Regions from separate parts of the Shewanella sp. SG41-3 genome, predicted to be linked through region 3. Evidence: predicted binding sites of a transcription regulator. Region 3 holds the regulator's gene; each other region holds the start of a gene.

Evidence for each region. Region 3 encodes sigma-54, which starts transcription at its own class of promoters, with help from an activator protein. Its sites were predicted from a motif close to GTTGGCACGNNNNTNGNNT; they were not measured.
Region 1: the regulator sigma-54 is predicted to act here: its motif matches at 1,147-1,165, upstream of fliE (flagellar hook-basal body complex protein FliE).
Region 2: the regulator sigma-54 is predicted to act here: its motif matches at 1,186-1,204, upstream of hmpA (NO-inducible flavohemoprotein).

What each region holds. Positions count from the first base shown of each region.
Region 1 covers NZ_JACJFJ010000010.1:114,470-116,681, forward strand. Annotated here, with positions in the region: gene fliF (flagellar basal-body MS-ring/collar protein FliF) at 1-678, opposite strand, end outside; gene fliE (flagellar hook-basal body complex protein FliE) at 750-1,091, opposite strand; gene H5164_RS17720 (sigma-54 dependent transcriptional regulator) at 1,335-2,212, opposite strand, start outside.
Region 2 covers NZ_JACJFJ010000003.1:463,080-465,291, forward strand. Annotated here, with positions in the region: gene norR (nitric oxide reductase transcriptional regulator NorR) at 1-1,083, opposite strand, end outside; gene hmpA (NO-inducible flavohemoprotein) at 1,270-2,212, shown strand, end outside.
Region 3 covers NZ_JACJFJ010000003.1:212,257-214,468, reverse strand. Annotated here, with positions in the region: gene ptsN (PTS IIA-like nitrogen regulatory protein PtsN) at 1-4, opposite strand, end outside; gene hpf (ribosome hibernation promoting factor) at 7-294, opposite strand; gene H5164_RS06985 (RNA polymerase factor sigma-54) at 319-1,803, opposite strand; gene lptB (LPS export ABC transporter ATP-binding protein) at 1,947-2,212, opposite strand, start outside.

The sequences.
Region 1 (2,212 bases), on a different contig from region 3:
TGAATTCAGCAAACGCCCATTGGAGTCGGTTACCGTTACACGAGAAGGCTCTAACCCTTGAACAGCCGAACCAACAATATCAACAATCGCGTCAATCTCTTCTTGGCCTAAACCACCACGGCGCACACTCACCACTACTGTAGCACTTGGCTTAGAAGCATTACGGGCAAAAACATTTTCTTTGGGTAACGCTAAAATGACTTTAGCACGGCTAATACTTTTTAGTTCTTCAATAGCTCTGGCTAGATTTTGTTCTTGGCTTTGTTTTAAGCGCGCTTGTTCCATACGTTGGCTAACACCAAAACCACTGTCTTGGCTTAAATAATCGTTAGCTTGAGTGCTACTTTGAATCCCCGCACGGCTAAGCAGTAATTTTACTTCTTGATATTTATCTTCAGGTACTTTCACCACATCGACGTTGATTTGATACTCGATTTGGTTTTTATCAAGCACATCTAAGACTTGGATCATCTCAGCTGTTTCCATTTTACCAAGTGGTCGATAATCTGGCTCTTGTGCCCACATCATCACAAACACAGCGAGCGCTAGGCATATCGCTAGTGCCAAAATCATGATCACTTGGCGCATCATATCTGCACCGCCGATGCCGCCAAGCAGCCCAGATTTATTCTCTTGCTGGACGCCGCCATCAACTGTTGAATCTGAACCTACCATCATGTCTGTGCTCACAATACGTACCTGCTATATCTAATGTTGTTATATTATTTAGTGCTTAACGCTATCTGCAGCTAAACAGGCATACTCATAATTTCTTTATATGCTTCAACGAGTTTATTACGTACCTGCACCGTTGCTTCAAAGGCAACACCGGCTTTCTCACGCGCAATAACCGTATCAGAAAGGGTAACCGTCGTATCGCCCATGTCTAAACGAGTGGCTAAATTGGACGAGTTTTGTTGTAACTCATTGACAGTGCCCACAGCCTGAGACAATAACTGACTGAAATCGACGCCTGTGGTGTTATTCACTTGCTGAGTAAGATTAGGTCGAATAGATGAGCCAATCGAAGGGGCTATTTCGCCACGAAGTGACTGCATTTCTTGCATTAATGGATTTGCGCTAATCTGCATGATGTAACTCCCTTTCGTCGACTTTTTGACGACAATAATAACTAATAAAGAGTTAAAGCAATTTAGATGCCAATATTAGAAGAAATATAATATGAGTAGATAAAATGGCGGGAAATAGAGCAAAAGTAACCGTTCCATTAGATAGGACAGGTTACTTTTTGCATCTTGACAGATGTTAGCAATAAATAAGCAAAGTTAATTAGACTATAAATCATAAGGTTAATTAACCAATTACAGATAACGCTAAGCAGGAAGTTGAATGCCCATATCACGCATTTTGGCCATCTTATAACGTAATGTTCGAGCACTTATACCGAGTTTTTCAGCGACCTTTTTTCGACTCCCCTGACATTGATTCAAGGTTTCTAAAATAATCACATGTTCTTGGGCCTTTAATTCGTCACCTAAGCCATCTACTTCAATAGACTGCTCTGTCTCTGCATATTCTGTGGCAACTAACTTCACATCAGCAGAGTCGATAATAATATCATTGACACCAATGTTATCATTTACTCGTAATATCAAGGCGCGTTGAATAACATTGTCTAACTCTCGCACATTACCCGGCCAGCGATGAGTCAGTAACCGTCGAGTTGCCGCATCATCAAGTTTAGGCACCGACGTCATATTCAATGCTTTAGCATGCTTCGCCAATAAATGACGTGCTAACGGAAGAATATCCGCAGGACGTTGGTTTAGTGCTGGCCACGTCAGTGGAAATACGTTAATGCGGTAATATAAATCTTCTCTGAATTCGCCAGACGTCGCCAACGATTTCAAATCGCGGTTTGACGTTGCGAGAACTCTCACATCCAATTTTATTGTTTTACGGCCACCTAAACGCTCTACTTCGCGCTCTTGTAATACCCGCAATAATTTTGCTTGTAAGCCAAGCTCCATCTCAGAAATCTCGTCAAGCAATATGGTGCCGCCTTGAGCTTGTTCGAACTTGCCAGGACAAGCTTGATAAGCACCAGTAAATGCACCTTTTTCGTAACCAAACAAGGTGGCTTCTAACATGTTTTCTGGTATTGCCGCACAATTAATCGCAATAAATGGCTGTTCATTACGTTGGCTATGCTGGTGAATATAACGTGCCAGCACTTCTTTACCTGAACCAC
Region 2 (2,212 bases), 250 kb from region 3:
ATCTCGTAATGCTGGCACTGGCAGTGGATAAACACTTAAACGATGATACAAGTCAGCTCTAAACCTACCTTCTTTAACTTCTAGCTGCAAATTACGATTAGTTGCAGCAATAATTCTGACATCCACCACAATAATATTGTCGCTACCAACACGCTGAATTTCACCATTTTGCAATGCACGCAATAACTTAGCTTGTACCGCTAACGGTAATTCACCCACTTCATCTAAAAATAATGTGCCGCCATCGGCAAGCTCAAAGCGGCCCCGACGATCGCTTACCGCACCAGAATAGGCACCTTTTACATGACCAAAGAGTTCACTTTCAACGATGCTTTCTGGCAGTGCTGCACAGTTAATTTGCACTAACGGTTGCTCGCTACGACGTGATTGTTGATGAATGCTTTTGGCAACCAACTCTTTACCCACACCAGTTTCCCCGGTAATTAATACCGATAGATCGCTGGCGGCAACAGTATTTATCTCTGACAATAAATCCGTAATTGCGCCACTGTTACCAATAATGCTCGACGGCCCTGCAGTCGCTAACATGCACTGTGCCACTTGATGATTACGTTCAACTTGAATTTCTAACGCTTCAATATGTTCACTGGTACTAATCGCAGCGGCCACAGCAGCAATATAAGCACGGGTTTCAGTTGGATTAAGCGAATCAAAACTACCTGCTTGCATAGCGTCTAAGGTTAAAACGCCCCAGGCTTTACCATCGATATAAATGGTGCTACCCATGCAGTCATGCACGTGCAATTGTTCACTGCCATCATCGACTAAACCGTCATAGGGATCGGGCAGTGTTGAGTCGGCATCGAAGCGGGTAATGTGTGGGTTAGTTAAAATTTGCTGCAAGCGTGGATGGTGGTTAATCGAAAATTGTCGCGCTAACGCTTCTTGCTTTAAGCCCACCACAGCTACAGGCACCAAATGATCCTGTTTAAGCTTCAGTAAGGCTACAACATCGCACGGAATGGCGCGTTGAATCGCTAAAATCAGCCGCAAGTAACGCTCCGATTTTATTAAGTCACGATTTAAGTCTTCTACAATGTCGATAAAGGGAACAATATTCATAATAAGTCAAATAAACCTAATTTAGGTTAATTTGACACACTTATTGATCTAGGTCAATTTAACCTTTATAAAATTTATATGTTTAAAATCAGTGTGATAAATGTTGGCACGTTCTGTGTAATGTCTAGGTATACAAGGTAATTGATTGAAGCTTATCGCTATTTACTCCCCAAAAAGGAATCATGAATGTTAGACACTGCAACTGTTCAAATTATTAAGGCCACTGTCCCCGCGTTACAACTTTACGCCAATGACATTACCAGCCATTTCTATCCATTACTGTTTGCCCAGCATCCTGAAGTATTGCCTTATTTCAATCAAACTAACCAAGCTAAAGGCACTCAACCTAAAGCACTGGCTAACGCTGTGATTGCTTATGGTGCCAATATTGATGAGCTAGGTAATTTAAGCGCTGCGGTCAGTAAAATTGTCCAAAAGCATACCGCACTAGGTATATTGCCGCACCAATATGATGCGGTTGGCAGCTGTTTATTACAGGCCATTAAAGCCGTACTCGGCGATGCTGCAACAGACGAAGTGATTGATGCTTGGGCCAAAGCTTACGGTCAGTTAGCCAGCATATTAATTGCGGCTGAAGAGTCAATTTATACACAGAACGAACAGAAAACTGGTGGCTGGCGCGGCGAGCGTGAGTTTATTTTAATAAAACGTGTAGATGAAAGTTCAGTGATTACCTCATTCTACTTTCAACCATTTGATGATAAAGGTTTGCCAAGTTTTGAAGCCGGTCAATTTCTAACCTTGGTATTTGATGATATCGATGGCGTATCAATGCGTCGTAACTACAGTTTATCTGACGCGGCAGGCAAAGATTACTTAAGAATTAGCGTCAAGCGTGAACCTAATGGTGTGGTATCAAATCACTTACATAACCACATTCAGTTAGGTGATAAAGTGAAATTACGTGCCCCAAGTGGCGATTTCACTTTACGCAAAAATACCAAACCGTTAATTTTACTCACCGGCGGTGTGGGCATTACGCCTGCGATTAGTATGCTCAATACTGAAGCTGGTTCAGGCCGTGATATTCGCTTTATTCATGCAGCTCTTAATAGTGATGTTCATGCGTTTAAACACCATGTTGATCAACTAGCCTTAACCCATGACC
Region 3 (2,212 bases):
CCATCGTTAGTGTTTTGTATACTTCTCTTTGTGTTTAATTACCTGACGGTCGAGTTTATCGATCAGGGCGTCTATTGCAGCATACATATCAGTGCTTTCTGACATGGCAAAAATCTCTGCACCATTAAGGTTGATTTTAGCTTCTGCTTTTTGTTGTAATTTTTCTACATTGAGCACAACGTGTACATTATTGATCTGATCGAAGTGTCGTTCAAGCTTTGAAAATTTACCTTGAACGTATTCACGTAAAGATTCGGTAATGTCGATATTTCTACCTGTCATATTGATAAGCATAAAAATCCTCCGTTGCCTTGTAGGTTATAAACTCTTACGTTGGTTTGAGGGCGGAATGAGCATCGCTTCGCGGTATTTTGCAATCGTACGACGCGCAACGTTGATCCCCTGATCTGCCAGCAGTTGGGCCATTTTGCTGTCACTTAATGGCTTTTGCTGGTTTTCTGCTGCAACCAGTTTTTTGATAAAAGCACGAATAGCGGTAGATGAGCATTCTCCGCCATCGTCGGTGCTGACATGGCTAGAGAAAAAGTACTTTAATTCAAATAGCCCACGTGGTGTGTGCATATATTTTTGAGTGGTAACCCGTGAAATAGTTGATTCATGCATTTCTACTGCTTCAGCAATATCATTGAGCACCATAGGTTTCATGGCTTCTTCACCATATTCAAAGAAACCTTGCTGAAATTGCACAATACAATTGGCGACTTTCAATAAGGTCTCATTGCGGCTTTCGATACTCTTGATGAACCATTTAGCTTCTTGTAAATGACCGCGAATAAATTGGCTATCGGCAGAGTTTTTACTGCTTCTAGCCATGGCTGCATATTGTTGATTAACGCCAATTTTAGGCATATTGTCTGGGTTTAACTCTACAACCCAACGGCCATTCTTCTTTAGTACGGTTACATCAGGAATAACATATTCGTCATCAATAGCGGTGACTAACAAGCCCGGGCGAGGGTTAAGTGACTGGATTAAGGTGATTGCGTCACGCAACTCGTTTTCTTTGAGCTTGGTTTTGCGCATCAATAATCTAAAATCGCGCCCAGCAATTAAATCTAAATAGTCTTTAATGAGCAGACGGGCATTGTCTATATGTGGGGTTGTGTCGGCATATTGGGCTAATTGAATGAATAAACATTCGCTTAAATCTCGTGCGGCAACACCAACGGGATCAAAGTGTTGAATACGTTTTAATACCGCTTCAACTTCATCTAGTTCAACACTTTCATCACCCATGGCTTCGAGAATATCTTCAGTGCTTTGGGTTAAATAGCCGCGTTCATCAATGGCATCAATAATCGCGGTAGCAATCGCTCGATCAGTGTCAGAAAATGGCGTGAGATTTTTTTGCCACTCTAAATGTTCATATAAGCCTTCAGTCGTTTCACCTTGGAATGGCATATCATCATCGCGCATGCTAGCGCTGCCTGAACCTGACATTGGAGAGGCGGTGTACACTTCATCCCATGTGGTATCCATAGCTAAATCGTCCATGGTTTCTTTGGTCATGGATTCTGCTGTGTCGACTGTTGAGGTGTCTTTTTCTATATTGACCACGCTGTTGTCACTAAAGTCGGTGTCCGATTGGTCGCGACTTTCTTTTACTGAGTCTTTTGCTTGAGAAAACTCATCTTCTATTTCAAGCAATGGGTTTGAGTCCAATGCTTGTTGGATTTCTTGCTGTAGCTCCAATGACGATAATTGCAGTAAGCGGATCGCTTGCTGTAATTGAGGGGTCATGGTTAAGTGTTGACCCATTTTGAGTTGGAGTGACGCTTTCATTTACCGCTTATCCCTAGATGATTTCCATAAAAATGACAATCTCGAAAACTGTAATCGATTGTCACATACATCAATGACATTTAACGCTATTTAGATATCGTTCAATGAAATGAGTTAGATAGACTAAAAGGCCAGTAAAGTAACTATAGCTTGAATTGTTCACCTAAGTACACAGCCCGAACTTGTTGATTACTCAATATCTCATCAGGTGTGCCTTCGGCAATTAAATTGCCCTGGCTGACAATATAAGCGCGCTCACAGACGTCTAAGGTTTCACGTACGTTATGATCGGTAATTAATACCCCTAAGCCGCGGTTTTTAAGCTGTTGAATGATTTTTTTTATGTCGATGACAGAAATAGGGTCAACCCCCGCAAAAGGCTCATCGAGCAAAATAAATTTAGGATTAG